2 regions of the Microbispora hainanensis genome follow, and region 1 is predicted to be linked to the other one. Evidence: riboswitches for the same ligand, from Rfam matches in the RefSeq annotation. Region 1 holds a riboswitch; the other holds the start of a gene.
What was found. A riboswitch is a leader RNA that binds a small molecule or an ion and turns the genes downstream of it on or off. The one in region 1 is predicted to bind thiamine pyrophosphate.
Positions count from the first base shown of each region.

Region 2: it holds a riboswitch for thiamine pyrophosphate, as region 1 does, so the genes downstream of both, OHB01_RS11155 (purine-cytosine permease family protein) here and thiO (glycine oxidase ThiO) in region 1, are expected to answer to the same signal.

Region 1 is NZ_CP108086.1:5,077,805-5,084,731, reverse strand. It holds gene metF (methylenetetrahydrofolate reductase [NAD(P)H]) at 1-352, opposite strand, end outside; gene OHB01_RS23765 (polyprenyl synthetase family protein) at 493-1,560, shown strand; gene thiE (thiamine phosphate synthase) at 1,674-2,327, opposite strand; gene OHB01_RS23755 (Rv2175c family DNA-binding protein) at 2,356-2,730, opposite strand; gene OHB01_RS23750 (NAD(P)/FAD-dependent oxidoreductase) at 2,774-3,952, opposite strand; TPP riboswitch at 4,124-4,234, shown strand; gene thiO (glycine oxidase ThiO) at 4,223-5,359, shown strand; gene thiS (sulfur carrier protein ThiS) at 5,356-5,556, shown strand; gene OHB01_RS23735 (thiazole synthase) at 5,559-6,323, shown strand; gene pknB (Stk1 family PASTA domain-containing Ser/Thr kinase) at 6,677-6,927, shown strand, end outside.
Region 2 is NZ_CP108086.1:2,400,564-2,407,490, forward strand. It holds gene tnpA (IS200/IS605 family transposase) at 34-444, shown strand; gene OHB01_RS11135 (GOLPH3/VPS74 family protein) at 627-1,280, opposite strand; gene OHB01_RS11140 (TenA family protein) at 1,323-1,928, shown strand; gene OHB01_RS11145 (Fpg/Nei family DNA glycosylase) at 1,951-2,829, shown strand; gene OHB01_RS11150 (rhodanese-like domain-containing protein) at 2,904-3,227, shown strand; TPP riboswitch at 3,489-3,605, shown strand; gene OHB01_RS11155 (purine-cytosine permease family protein) at 3,596-4,936, shown strand; gene OHB01_RS11160 (TetR/AcrR family transcriptional regulator) at 4,991-5,587, opposite strand; gene OHB01_RS11165 (ABC transporter ATP-binding protein) at 5,613-6,338, opposite strand; gene OHB01_RS11170 (ABC transporter permease) at 6,335-6,927, opposite strand, start outside.

The sequences.
Region 1 (6,927 bases):
CGAGGATGTTGCGCACGCCCGCGTCGGCGAACCTGCCGACGAGGTGGCGCAGCTCGCGGATCGAGTGGTCGACCGCGGTGAAGTGGGCGACGGGCGTCAGCGTGGTCTCGTGCGCCAGCCGCTCGACGATGTCCACCGTGCGGTCCCGGGTCGAGCCGCCGGCGCCGTAGGTCACGGAGACGAACGTCGGGCGCAGCGCCTCCAGCTCACGGATCGCCCGCCACAGCTGCCGCTCCCCCTCGTCGGTCTTCGGCGGCATGAACTCGAACGAGAACGAGCGCTCACCCGCGGCCAGCAGTTCGCGGACCGTCGGGACGCGATCAGGAAGCCGCGAGGGCAGACCGAGAGCCATACCGGCAAGGGTACAGCGACGGTGGTTTTGGCGGCCGTCACAGTCTTGCAATGTGGACATTTGCCCTATCAGAGCGAGTTGACACGATTGGAGGGGATCTGCTGATAGGTGTCTGGATCAACCCCGGTTAGTCTCAGAACATGACCGCTTCCGCCGCCTCGCTCGATTCCATCCGTACGGAGGTGGACCTCGCACTCCGGGAGTTCCTCGACCGGCAGCGACCACACTTCGGTGACCCCCATCTGGCCGTCCTGCTGTCCGCCGCGGAAGACTTCCTTGCTGGTGGCAAGAGGCTGCGGCCCGCCTTCTGCTACTGGGGCTGGCGCGCCGCCGGAGGAGGCGACGACCCGGGGCTGCGCTTCGCCGCCGCCTCGCTGGAGCTCCTCCAGGCCAGCGCGCTCATCCACGACGACGTCATGGACGCCAGCGACGTGCGCCGGGGCATGCCGTCGGCGCACCGCCGGTTCGAACGCATGCACACCGAGGCGGGCTGGCACGGGTCGGCGCCGCAGTTCGGCGAGGGCACGGCCGTGCTGCTGGGCAACCTGCTGCTGGTGTGGTCCGGGGAGATGTGGCGCACCAGCGGCCTCGCCCCCGAGGCGATCGCCGCCGCCCAGCCGATGCACGACTACATGCTCACCGAGCTCATGTGCGGGCAGTATCTCGACCTGCTCGAACAGGCGCAGGGGGAGAGCACGTTCGACAGCGCGCTGCGGGTGGCGCTCTACAAGAGCGGCAAATACTCGGTCGAGCAGCCGCTCCGGCTCGGGCTCGTCCTCGCCGCCCGGGCCCGCCACGCCTGGATCGACCGGCTCTGCGTGCAGTACGGCCAGCAGGTGGGCATCGCCTTCCAGCTCCGCGACGACATCCTCGGCGTGTTCGGCGACCCGGCGGAGACCGGCAAGCCCGCCGGTGACGACCTTCGCGAGGGCAAGCGGACCGTCCTGATCGCGCGTGCGCTCGCCTCGGCCACCCCCGCTCAGACGGAGGTCGTACGGTCCCTGCTCGGCGACCCGGAGCTGGACGCCGAAGGGATCGGGCGGTTGCGTACGGTGATCGAGGAGACCGGCGCGCTGACGGCGTGCGAGGACATGATCAAGCGCTACCTCGACGACGCGCTGCACGCCCTCGACCAGGCGCCGATCGAGGACGACGCCCGCGCCGCACTGGCCGCCCTGGCCGTGGCGGCCACGGCCCGCCGCACCTGACCGGACGACGGACATTCCTCACCTGGCGGCGGGCGTCCCGCCCCGCCTGACGCGGACGTTCCGCCGCGGGTGACGGGCGGGCGCCCCACCGTGCCTGACCGTGCGCGTTCCGCTCAGAGCGGGACGGCGGACAGCCGTGCCTTGAGCGCGGCGGCGGCGGCGCCCGGATCGTCGGCCTCGGTGATGGCACGGACGACCACGGCGCGGCGCACGCCGTGCGCCATCACCTCGTCGAGGTTGCCCAGGTCGATGCCGCCGATGCCGAACCACGGGCGGTCGGCGCCCAGGCTCGCGGCATGCTGAAGCAGCGCGGGGCCGGGCGCCGGACGGCCGGGCTTGGTGGGCGTGGGCCAGATCGGCCCGCAGCAGAAGTAGTCCACGCCCGGCTCCACGGCGGCGGCCGACGCCTCGGCCGCCGAGTGCGTCGACCTGCCGATGAGCACGTCAGGACCGAGGATCTCCCGCGCCACCGGGACCGGGAGGTCGTCCTGGCCGAGGTGCAGGATGTCGGGCCGCGCGGCGTAGGCCACATCCGCCCGGTCGTTCACCGCCAGCAGGGCACCATGCCTGTCGCAGGCCGCGCGGAAGACCTCGAGCAGCTCCAGCTCCTCGCGCGCCTCCAGGCCCTTCTCCCTGAGCTGCACGATGTCCACCCCGCCGGACAGGACCGCGTCGAGGAACTTCTCCAGATCGCCGCGGTCCCTTCTGCCGTCAGTGCAGAGGTAGAGCCTGGCCTGCGCGAGCCGCTGTCGCCGGATGTCGTCCACCCGACCACAATGCCATGCGGCGGCGGGGTCAGAAGCCGAGGGCCTGGGCCCTGCGCTTGACCTCCGTGTGCCGGCCCTTCACGATCGCGTCGATCGGGGCCCCGGGCAGCGAGTCGTCCGGGGTGAACAGCCACCGGATCGACTCCACCTCGTCGTACCCGGCGTCGGACAGGACGGTGAGCGTGCCGGGCAGGCCCTTGAGCACCTCACCGTCCGCGATGAACACCGCCGGGATCTGCGGCTCGCCGCCGCCCCGGCGGACGCCGACGAGCTTCTTGTCCTTGAGGAGTTGCTTGGCGCGGCCGACGCTGAGCCCCAGCTTCTTGGCGGCCTCCGAGAGGGGGAGCCACTCCCCTACGAGCTGGTCGGTCTCCCGGTCGATCTGCGCAACAGTAAGCGTCACGGAACCACCATTACCACAGGCGGGCCGCCACGAAACACCTCGATTAAGCCATAATGCAGTCGCGTAGCGGCCGGGCCGAATCCCCCACCCGCAGGGGGTCGAGCCGCCGGCCGCTCTCGATGATCTTCCGGCCCTGCACCACGTCGCGGGGGCGGTCGACGGTGAGCACCGCGGCGAGCCGGTCGTCGGCCTTCAGCCAGCACACCGCCCACTTCGGGTCCCTGCGCGGGTCGCCGCGCAGCACCATGCGGTCACCGGCCTCCCGGTGACCGGCGAACTGCACCATGTGGCCGAACTGCTCCGACCAGAAGTACGGCACCGGGTCGTAGACCGCCTCCTCGCCCAGCAGGGTGGCGGCGGCCACGTCGGGGGCCTGGAGCGCGGTGTCCCAGTGCTCGACGCGCAGCCGGGTGCGGAACCTGCGCGACCACCAGCTCGCGCAGTCGCCCACCGCGACCACGTTGGGCAGCGACGTGCGCAGGTGCTCGTCGACCACCACCCCGTCGTCGACCCGGACCGCCGACCCCTTCAGCCAGTCGACGGCCGGGCGCACACCGACGCCGGTGACGACCACGTCGGCCGGCACCCGGGCGCCGGACATGAGCGTGAGGCCGTCGGGGTCCACGCTGCCGACCAGCGCCCCGAGGCGCAGCTCGACGCCCGCCCGCGCGTACCAGCCGGTGGTGTGGCTGCCCACCTCGGGCCCGAGGGCCACGGCGAGCGGGCTCTCCCCCGCCTCCACGACGGTCACGGCGCACCCGGCCCTGGCCGCCGCGGTGGCGACCTCGGCGCCGATCCAGCCGGCCCCGACGACGGCCACGCGGGCCCCGGGGACCAGCCGTTCGCGCAGCGCGAGCGCGTCCTCGATCGTGCGCAGCACGTGCTGGCGGCCCTCGCCGCGCAGGCGGATCGGGGCGGCGCCGGTGGCGATCACCAGGCCGTCGTACTCCAGCTCTCCCTCGGTCGTCTCCAGCACGCCCTCGCGCAGGCCCTTGGCCGCCGTGCCGAGGCACAGCCGTACGTCGAGGGCGTCGAGATCGGAGTCGACCACGGTGGAGTCGGTCTCTCCGAGCAGCACCGCCTTCGACAGCGGCGGCCGGTCATAGGGGCGATGGTTTTCCTCGCCGATGAGCGTGATGCGTCCGGTGAACCCACGGAACCTCAACGCCTCGATGCTTCGCACGCCGGCCAGGCCGGCACCCACCACCACGACGTGATCCACAGCTCGACCATAGATTGCCGACAGGGGCCCTGGCCAACGGGGCCCCCATAACGAGTTGGGTAATTGACGCGCACTCGAACAGGCCCGGGTTGTGAGGCCCCGGGTGCTCTCACCACCCGGGCTCATCGGTCCCGCGATCGGCCGTTTCGGGCGGCGTACTACCCTTGGGGACGTAAGACGCGCGGGAGCCCGGCGGACCGGGCTGAGAGGAGAGCACGAGGCTCTCGACCGCCCCGACCTGATCCGGGTAATGCCGGCGAAGGGAGCGCTGTGTCCCGCACACCGCCACCCGGCGTTCAGTCCGGCTACGACGTCGTGATCGTGGGCGGCGGGGTGGAAGGCCTGGCCGCGGCCTGGCGCACCGTCCGGCGCGGCCTGTCGGTCGCGGTGGCCGACCCCTCCCCCGGAGGCGGCGCCACCCACGCGTCCGCGGGGATGCTCGCGCCGGTCAGCGAGGTGACCTACACGGAGGAGCCGCTGCTGCGGCTCGGTCTCGCGTCACTGGCGGCCTGGCCGGCGTTCCGGGCGGAGCTTGAGGACGAGACCGGCGCCGACCTCGACTACCGGACCGAGGGCACCCTGGAGGTCGCCCGCGGCGCGGACGACATGGCCGTCCTCGACGACCTCGCCGCCTTCGAGCGGACGCTCGGCCTGCGGGTCGAGCGGCTCACCGGGCGCGAGTGCCGCTCCTTCGAGCCGATGCTCTCTCCCTCCGTACGCGGTGGGCTGCTGGCCCGCGACGACGCCTGGGTCAACCCCCGCAGGGTCGTACGCGCCCTGCTCACGGCGTTCGAGAAGGCGGGCGGCACGCTGGTGACCGAGCGAGTCGCCGCGATCGACGCCCCGGAGGCGGGGGGTCCGTCCGTACGGCTGGAGTCCGGCGGGACCGTCGCGGCCGGGCAGGTCGTCGTGGCGGCCGGGTCGTGGTCGGCGTCCCTGCTGCCCGGCCTGCCGGTGCGCCCGGTCAAGGGCGAGATCCTCCGGCTGCGCGGGCCCCGGGGCTTCCTCACCCGGTGCGTCAGGGGGCTGGTGCACGGCTCCCCCGCCTACCTCGTCCCCCGGGGCGACGGCGAGATCACGCTGGGCGCGACCACCCAGGAGATGGGGTACGACGCGCGGGTCACCGCCGGAGGCGTCTACGAGCTGCTGCGCGACGCCCGCGAGCTGGTGCCCGGCATCACCGAGCTCGAACTCGCCGAGACGACGACCGGCTTCCGCCCGGGCACACCCGACAACCTGCCGCTCATCGGTCCCGCCGGGCCGCCCGGCGTGCTGGCGGCGACCGGGCACGGGCGCAACGGGGTGCTGCTGTCCCCGGTCACGGCCGACGCCGTCGCCGCGTTCCTCACCGGCGACGAGGTGCCCCCGGTCGCCCGGTTCTGCGATCCAGGGAGATTCAGCCAATGAAAGTCACGATCAACGGAGGCGCGGCCGAGCTGCCGGACGGCGCCACGGTCGGCGACGCCGTACGGACCCTCACGGCCCTCACGTCGGGGGTCGCGGTGGCGCTGAACGGCGAGGTCGTCAGCCGGAGCGCCTGGGACTCCACCCAGGTCGCCGACGGCGACGGCGTCGAAGTGCTCACGGCCGTGCAGGGAGGGTGAACATGACCGACGACGTCCTCGTGCTGGGCGGGGAGAAGTTCACCTCGCGGCTCATCATGGGCACCGGCGGCGCGCCGTCGCTCGAGGTGCTCGACCAGGCGCTCGAGGCGTCCGGCACCGAGCTGACGACCGTCGCGATGCGCAGGCTCGACCCGCAGTCGCGTGGCTCGGTGCTCGACCTGCTGCGCGCCCGCGGCATCAAGGTGCTGCCGAACACGGCGGGCTGCTTCACCGCCGGGGAGGCGGTGCTGACCGCCCGGCTGGCCCGCGAGGCGCTGGAGACCAACTGGGTGAAGCTGGAGGTCATCGCGGACGAGCGGACCCTGCTGCCCGACCCGATCGAGACCTTCGACGCCGCCGAGCGGCTGGTCGCCGACGGCTTCGTGGTGCTGCCGTACATCGGCGACGACCCGGCACTGGCCCGCAGGCTCCAGGACGCCGGGTGCGCGGCCGTGATGCCGCTCGGCGCCCCGATCGGCTCCGGGCTGGGCATCCGCAACCCGCACAGCATCGAGCTGATCGTCGAGGCGGCCACGGTGCCGGTGATCCTCGACGCCGGCATCGGCACGGCCAGCGACGCCGCGCTCGCGATGGAGCTGGGCTGCGACGCCGTCCTGCTGGCCAGCGCCGTGACCCGGGCGCACCGGCCGGACCTGATGGCGGCGGCCATGCGGCAGGCGGTCACGGCCGGGCGGACGGCCCGCCTCGCCGGGCGCATCCCGCGCCGCCGCTACGCCGAGGCGTCCTCGCCCGCCCGCGCGTCCTGAGATCCGCCGCACAGTCCGGCACCGTGGTCCGGCGCCACGGTCCGGCACCACAGTCCGACCCCGTGGTCCGGCACCACGGTCCAACTGTGCGGACCGACCCTGCGGTCGGGCACCACAGTCCGGCTCTGGGGTCCGGCTCTGCGGTCCGGCACCGCCGTGGCCTCTGTCCTCCTCTCGCCCGCCTGCCCCGGAACGCCGGCGCGGGCGAGGCGGGAGGCGGCCGATTCCGCGTCTGGTAAGGCCGGTTTTCGGAATCGGTATGGCTTTTCGGACGGCGCGCGAGGCTGCCGAATAGGTCTCGGTTTGGGATTCGGGAACACGCCCGGCGGCAAATCACCCGTAAACTCTGGCGAGTGGACACGACGCTAACCGACCCGCTCGTGGGGCAGTTGCTCGACGGGCGCTACCGCGTCGAGTCCCGGATCGCCCGGGGTGGCATGGCCTCCGTATACCTGGCTCTGGACGTCCGGCTCGACCGCACGGTCGCCGTCAAGGTGATGCACCGCTCGCTGGCCGAGGACCCGCAGTTCGTGCGGCGTTTCATCGGCGAGGCCAAGTCGGTGGCCAGCCTCTCGCACCCCAACATCGTGCAGGTCTTCGACCA
Region 2 (6,927 bases), 2.7 Mb from region 1:
CCTGAAGGCCGGGGATTCAGCCCGTGCCGCGTCATGCGGCACCTCTGTGGCTTCCTGTTTCACCGGGTCCTGCCCTCCGCTGGGCGGCGGGTCTTACGGTCCCTCCGCAGGCGTTTAGCCTCTCCGCCCGTCCGGCGGCGAGGACGTTGCGCCAGGGAGATGGTGTGCGCGGACGCCGAGTGCGAGCCGGCCGGGTCTAACGGCGAGCCCACCCACGTCCACCTGCTGGTGAACTTCCCGCCGAAGGCCGCGCTGTCCCGCCTGGTCAATTCACTGAAAAAGGGGGTGTCCTTTCGGCGGCTGCGACAGGAGTTCCCCGAACTGGCCCGTCACTACTATCGGGCGAACAAGCTGTGGTCGGGTTCCTACTTCGCCGGATCGGCAGGCGGCACGCCGGTCAGTGTCCTGCGGCAGTACATCGAGCGGCAGAACCGCCCGGTCTGAGCCGGGCAGACGCTGGATCGCCCGGGAGCGCTCCAGCTTTCCCTGCCCCGCTACACGGGAGGGTCCGCTTCACCCCCGGCCCGAAGGCCGGAGCACTGCGGGCGAATCCGGTAGCGGACCCCGCTCGCGCGAGCGGCGAGAGCGGCAGGGGCCGGCATCAGGAGGTCAGGAGGCCGAGGGGGTCAGCTCCCGGAGGCGGTGGCGGCGGCCGTCGCGGCGGTCGTGGCCGCGATCACGGCGGCGTGGATCGAGGCGATCGTCTTGCGGACGGCCTCGGCGGTCCACTGGCCCTCGGCGATCTCCTTGACCCGGCCCTTCGGCGCGCCGGGGAAGGCCTTGCGGTCGAGCTTGGCCGCGTGGACGACCGCGATCAGGACCGCCGTCCGCTCGTCCGGCTCGGCGCCGGCCAGCACGCTCTCGACGCGATCTCGTACGCCCTGCTCGTGGCTCGGGTCGAGCTCGGGATAGCGCGTGGTGGGGAAGATCCCCAAGATCCTGCCCGCCTGCTCGCTCAGCACGCCCCGGGCGGCCAGGCGGGTCAGCAGCCGCTTGCGCAGCCTGTCGGCGCGGAGCTTGCCCACCCACCAGTCGGCCTTGTGCGGACGGCGCTCCTCGGCGATGCGGGTGAGCGCGGCGTCCAGCTCGTCATCGCCCATCGGGGTGGGATCGACGGGCACGACCTTCGTGCCGTCGAGGTCCACCCGGCGGCGTACGGCCAGCTCCGCGAGCAGGGCCCCGGCCAGGGCGCAGTCGAGCTCCACCGAGCCGATGATCGGCTTCCCGGTGTCCTCCCGGTAGGCCAGCAACACCACTTCCTCGGCGATCGTCAGTGTCACGGAGTCGAGCCTAGCTCCGGATTAAGGTCACAATGAGCCCTTATGGGAATCTCTGCTGACCTGCACGCCATCGGGCGGCCGATGCTGGACGCCCAGCTCGCGCACCCGACCGTACGCGGCATCGCGGCGGGCGACCTGCCCGAGACGGTTTTCCGGTCATGGCTGGAGCAGGACTACCTGTTCCTGCTCGACTACGTCCGGGTGTTCTCGCGGCTGGCCTGGCAGGCTCCGGACGCCCACCTCGGCGACCTGGTCGACCTGGCGTACGCGACCTGGCACGACGAGCTCGACCTGCACCGGTCGCTGGCGGCCGGGTTCGGCGCCGACCTCGACGGCGCGGTGAAGGGGCCGGCCTGCGCGGCGTACACGTCGTTCCTGCTGGAGTCGGCGGCGAACTACGGCGAGGGGCTGGCGGCCCTCTATCCCTGCATGTGGGGCTACTCGACGCTCGGCAAGATCCTGGCCGCCGACCCGCCGGCCGAGCCGCGCTACCGCGCCTGGGTGGACACCTACGCCGATCCCGGGTTCGCGGCCCTGGCCGCGCGCATCGGGACGATGATCGACGAGGCGGCGCCTGACCCGGCGCGCGCCCGGGAGCTGTTCGTCCGCGGGATGGAGCACGAGCTCGCGTTCTGGGACGTGCCCTGAGGGGCGGGGTTAGTGTGAGGGCATGCCGGAGCTGCCCGAGGTCGAGGCGCTCGCCGAGTTCCTCCGCGAGCACTCCGTCGGCCGTGCCGTCATCGGGGTCGACGTGACCGCCTTCCAGGCGCTCAAGACCGTCGATCCCCCTGTCACCGCGCTCGCCGGGCTGCTCGTCACCGGCGTGGCGCGGCACGGCAAGTTCCTCGACGTCGACTGCGACGGCCTGCACTTCGTCACCCATCTGGCCCGCGGCGGCTGGCTGCGCTGGCGTGACGACCTCACCGGCGCCAAACCGGTGCGGCCGGGCAAGGGCCCGCTCGCCGTCCGGGTGCGGCTGTCACCAGGCGAGGACGGCCGCGCCCCCGGGTTCGAGCTGACCGAGGCGGGCACACAGAAACGCCTGGCCGTCTACGTGGTGCGCGATCCCCAGGACGTTCCCGGCATCGCCGGCCTCGGACCCGACCCGCTGTCGGAGGACTTCACGCCCGACCTGCTCAAGACGATCGTGAGCGGCAGCCGTACGCAGATCAAGGGCCTGCTGCGCGACCAGAAGGTGATCGCGGGCATCGGCAACGCCTACTCCGACGAGGTGCTGCACGTCGCGAAGATGTCCCCCTTCAAGATCGCCGGAACGCTGACCGACGGCCAGGTCGCCGACCTGCACGACGCGATCGTGAGCACGTTGCGCGACGCCGTCGGGCGGGCCAGGGGGCTGGCGGCCAAGGACCTCAAGTCGGAGAAGAAGTCGGGCCTGCGCGTGCACGGCCGCACGGGCGAGGCGTGCGAGGTGTGCGGCGACACGATCAGGGAGGTGTCGTTCGCCGACTCGTCGCTGCAGTATTGCCCGACCTGCCAGACCGGCGGCAAGCCGCTGGCCGACCGCCGGTTGTCGCGCCTGCTCAAGTAGCGCCCGCGGATCACCGTGGGTCACAGCTCGCCGCACGGGCCCGGGCATCGGTGGTGTGCCGTCAGAATGGGCGCATGACTTTGCCGGAAATCGCCCCCGAGGCACTGCCCGAGGACGCGTACCTGCTGGACGTCCGCGAAAAAGACGAGTGGGTGGCGGGCCACGCGCCCGGCGCCGTCCACATCCCGCTCGGCGAGCTGCAGGCGCGGGTGGATGAGGTGCCGCACGACCGGCCGGTGTACGTGGTCTGCCGAGTCGGCGGCCGGTCGGCGCACGCCGCGATGTGGCTCAACCACATCGGCCGCGACGCCGTGAACGTGGACGGCGGCATGCGGTCCTGGGCCGCGGTCGGGCGTCCCATGGTGAGCGAGACGGGAGAGACGCCCTACGTCGCGTAGCGACGGAAACGGCGGTCGTCTGGGGACTGGGCGGCGATCGCGTACGGACGGGGCGGCGGTCGCTTGGACACGGTGCGCGGCGGTCGCTTGGACACGGTGCGCTGCGGTCGCGTGGACACGGGGCGTATCGCTCGCGTACGGCGGCGGCGGTCGCGTGGGGAGCGCGGGCGTGGCTTGTGCACGGACGCGGGCGTCGACCGCGTACGGGCGGGGGTGGCGTAGGAAAACGGTCAAATAAGTGTCATAATCCCCAAGACATCATCAATAACTCGCGGGAGCTCGGGCGAAACCGGGCTGAGAGGGCGGATCGAACTCGTGCCGCCGACCGCATGAACCTGTCCGGATAATGCCGGCGTAGGGAGCGTGTGATGACTTCTGCCGTCGTCGACGACGCGCACGCGGAGGTTCCCCTCACTCTGGACGAGGAGGCTCCGAGGACCCTGGGGCTGCTCGACCAGGGCGCGTTCTGGGCCAACCTCGGGGTCAGCCTTCTCGGCTTCTCGGGGGCGTTGTTCCTGCTCGACCCGCTGGGCGGCAAGCCGCTCACGTTCACCGCGGCGGTGCTCGCCGCCGTCGTCGGCAGCCTGCTCGGCACGGCGATGGTCGGCCTGGCCGCGATCCCCGGCGTACACACCGGGCGGCCCGCCATGGTGCTGCTGCGGGGTCTGTTCGGGGCCCGGCTGTCGTACATCCCGACCGTGCTGAACATCATCCAGATGCTCGGCTGGGGCGCCTTCGAGCTGTGGGTCATCGCCAACGGCGCGCAGGCGCTGTTCGGCACGGCGGTGCCGTACGCGGTGTGGGCGGTGGCGGCGGGCGTGCTGACGATCGCGCTGACGATCCGGCCGCTCGGCGCGCTGCGGCTGCTGCGGCGCTACGTCACCGCCGGCGTGGTGATCGCGATGATCTGGCTGTCGATCGCCCTGTTCCGGCAGGGGCCGTCCGTGGGGGGTGGCTCCTGGGACGCCTTCGCCCCCGCCGTCGACTACGTCATCGCGCTGTCGGTGTCGTGGGTGCCGATGGCCGCCGACTACGCCAGGCACTCGCGGTCGAGCGGCGCGGCGTTCACCGGCGTGGTCGCCGGATACACGATCGCCCAGGTGGCCTGCCTGGCCCTCGGCATCGCCGCGCTCGCCCTGGTCGGCAACGACGGCGACAAGGTGTGGGACCCGTTCGTGGCCGCTCCTCTCGGAGTCGTGTTCTTCGGCATCCTGGTGCTGCGCGAGGCCGACCAGTCGTTCGCGAACGTCTACTCGACGACGGTGTCGATCCAGAACCTCGCGCCGCGCTGGGACCGCCGGGTGATCTCGGTCGTGATCGGGGTGCTCACCACGCTGATCGCGCTGTTCGCCGACGTGAACTCCTACGGCGCGTTCCTGAGCGTGATCGGCGCGGTGTTCGTGCCGATGTTCTCCGTGCTCGTGGTGGACTACTTCCTGCTCGGCGGCAGGGGCCGGTGGAACACGGCCGAGGACGCCCCCTCGCGCTGGCTCATGGTCGTGCCGTGGGTGCTCGGGTTCGCGGCGTACTGGATCGTGACCTCCACCCCGACCGTCGCCTGGTGGGACGGGATCTGGACCAGGGTCCGCGACGCCATCGGGTTCGTCCACCAGCCCTGGATGAACGCCGCGCTCGCCGCGTTCCTCGTCGCCGGGCTGGCGACCGTCGTGCTGTCTCTCCCGGGCCGCCGCCTGCGGTCTCGCCGCTGAGCGCACAGCCTCATCGGCGTCCGCGAGAGTCGTCCGAGGGCGTGGTCCGGTGGTTCAGGACGGGTGGCCGCTCCTGTCCGCAGTGCGTACGAACGGCTCCAGCAGGGCCCGTGCGGACTCCCCGACAATCTGCGCATCCGTACCGGACTCGATCAACCGGGACCCGGCGAACACGATGGCATTGATCATCTCCGCGGTCTCGGGCACCGCGGAGACGCCGAGATCGCGCAGCGCCTCCACGAGCGGCTCCAGGAGCTGCCGGTGCATGGCACGGCTCTGCTCGGCGACCGTGTCGCCCGGCGCGACCTCCGCGAGGACGGTGGCCAGCGCGTGCTCACCCTCGCCGATCAGCTCGAAGTTGGCCAGCACGTAGGCGAGCACACGGTCGGCGGGGGTCGCGGCGGCGTCCATCGCCGCCGCGACTTCGGCCGACCAGCGGGGGAAGACGTCCTCCACCAGCGCGTTGAGCAGGTCCTCGGAGGACCGGAAGTACTGGTAGAGACTGGGCCGGGCCAGCCCGGCGCGCTCCGCGACCCGGGTCAGCGTCGGCGGCCGGCCCGTCTCCGCGAGGATCTCCCTGGCGGCGTCGAGCAGCGCGCGGTGCTGGGCGGCCCGATGCTCGGCGACGGTGGACGCCCGAATGCGTGGCACCTGCTCCCCTCCGCCATGGTCGGCCCTATTCCGACAGTCTCCCATCCACCATCGACAGGACGCGATCGCAGTGGCCGAGCACATCGTGATCGTGGGTGACCATGATCGTCGCGACCCCGGACTCGTGCGTCTCGTGCGCGAGCAGCGTGACGATGTCGTCGCTGCGGGCGCGGTCGAGCGCGGCCGTCGGCTCGTCCACCAGCAGCACGGCCGGACGGGTGACGAGTGCCCGGGCGATGCCCACGCGCTGCCGTTCGCCGCCGGACAACTGGTGGGGGCGGTGCTTGGCGCGGTGCCTCATGCCCACCCGGCCGAGCAGCTCTCGCGGGTCGTGACCGTCAGCCGGGCGTACGCCCGCCACGTCGAGCGCGAAGCGGAGCTGGTCGAGCGTGGTGAGGGCCGGGATGAGGTTGCCGGACTGGAAGACGAACCCGATCCGTTCGCGGCGGTGCCGCGCCTTCTCGCGGGCGCTCGCCCGGGTGATGTCGACGCCGTCGAGCAGGACCCGGCCGGTGTCCGGTGTGGTGAGCGCGCCGGCGACGGCGAGCAGGCTCGACTTGCCGGAGCCGGACGGCCCGACGATGGCGACGAACTCGCCGGCCGCCACCTCAAGGTGTACGTCGTCGAGCGCGGTGACTGTGGCGTCGCCGTCGCCGAGGGTCAGGGTGACGCCCTCCATCAGCAGGCCGCCGCGTTCCTGGGTGCCGGACCGGAGCGAGTCCGGGCGTGGGGACGTGGAACTGGTGGTCATCTTTGCCCTCCCAGGGCGGCGAGCGGGTCGACGCGGACGATGCGGCCCACGGCCGCCACGGCGCCGGCGAGGCCGAGGCCGATGAGGAGCAGGGCGGCGAGGACGAGCGGCCCCACCTCCAGCAGGAACGGCATGGGGGTCGTGGTGAGCAGGCTGCCGCCGCCCACCCCCAGCAGGAAGCCCACGGCGGTGGACACGGTCAGGATGACGGTCGCCTGGATCAGCGTGTCCCGCATGAGGTAGCCGGTCGAGGCGCCCATGGCGCGTATGACGGCGAGTTCGTGCTTGCGCTGGATCGTCCAGACAGTGAAGAACGTCCCGACGACGAGCGCGGAGATGGCGTACAGGAAGACCTGGATCAGCGTGAGCGTGGAGGTCTCGGCGGAGTAGCCGGGGGAAGCGCTGAAGGACGCGTCGAGCGTCATGCTCGTGGTGCCCGCCGCGGCGTCGCCGCCGGGCAGGTCGATCCGGTCTCCGTCCCGGGCGCGCAGGGCGATGGCCGTCGCCTCCTCGTACGCCCCGTCGCGCACCTCGTCCCCCGGCCCGGCGCCGGCGTGCACCTGCTGCCAGGTGCGCAGCGGCAGGTACG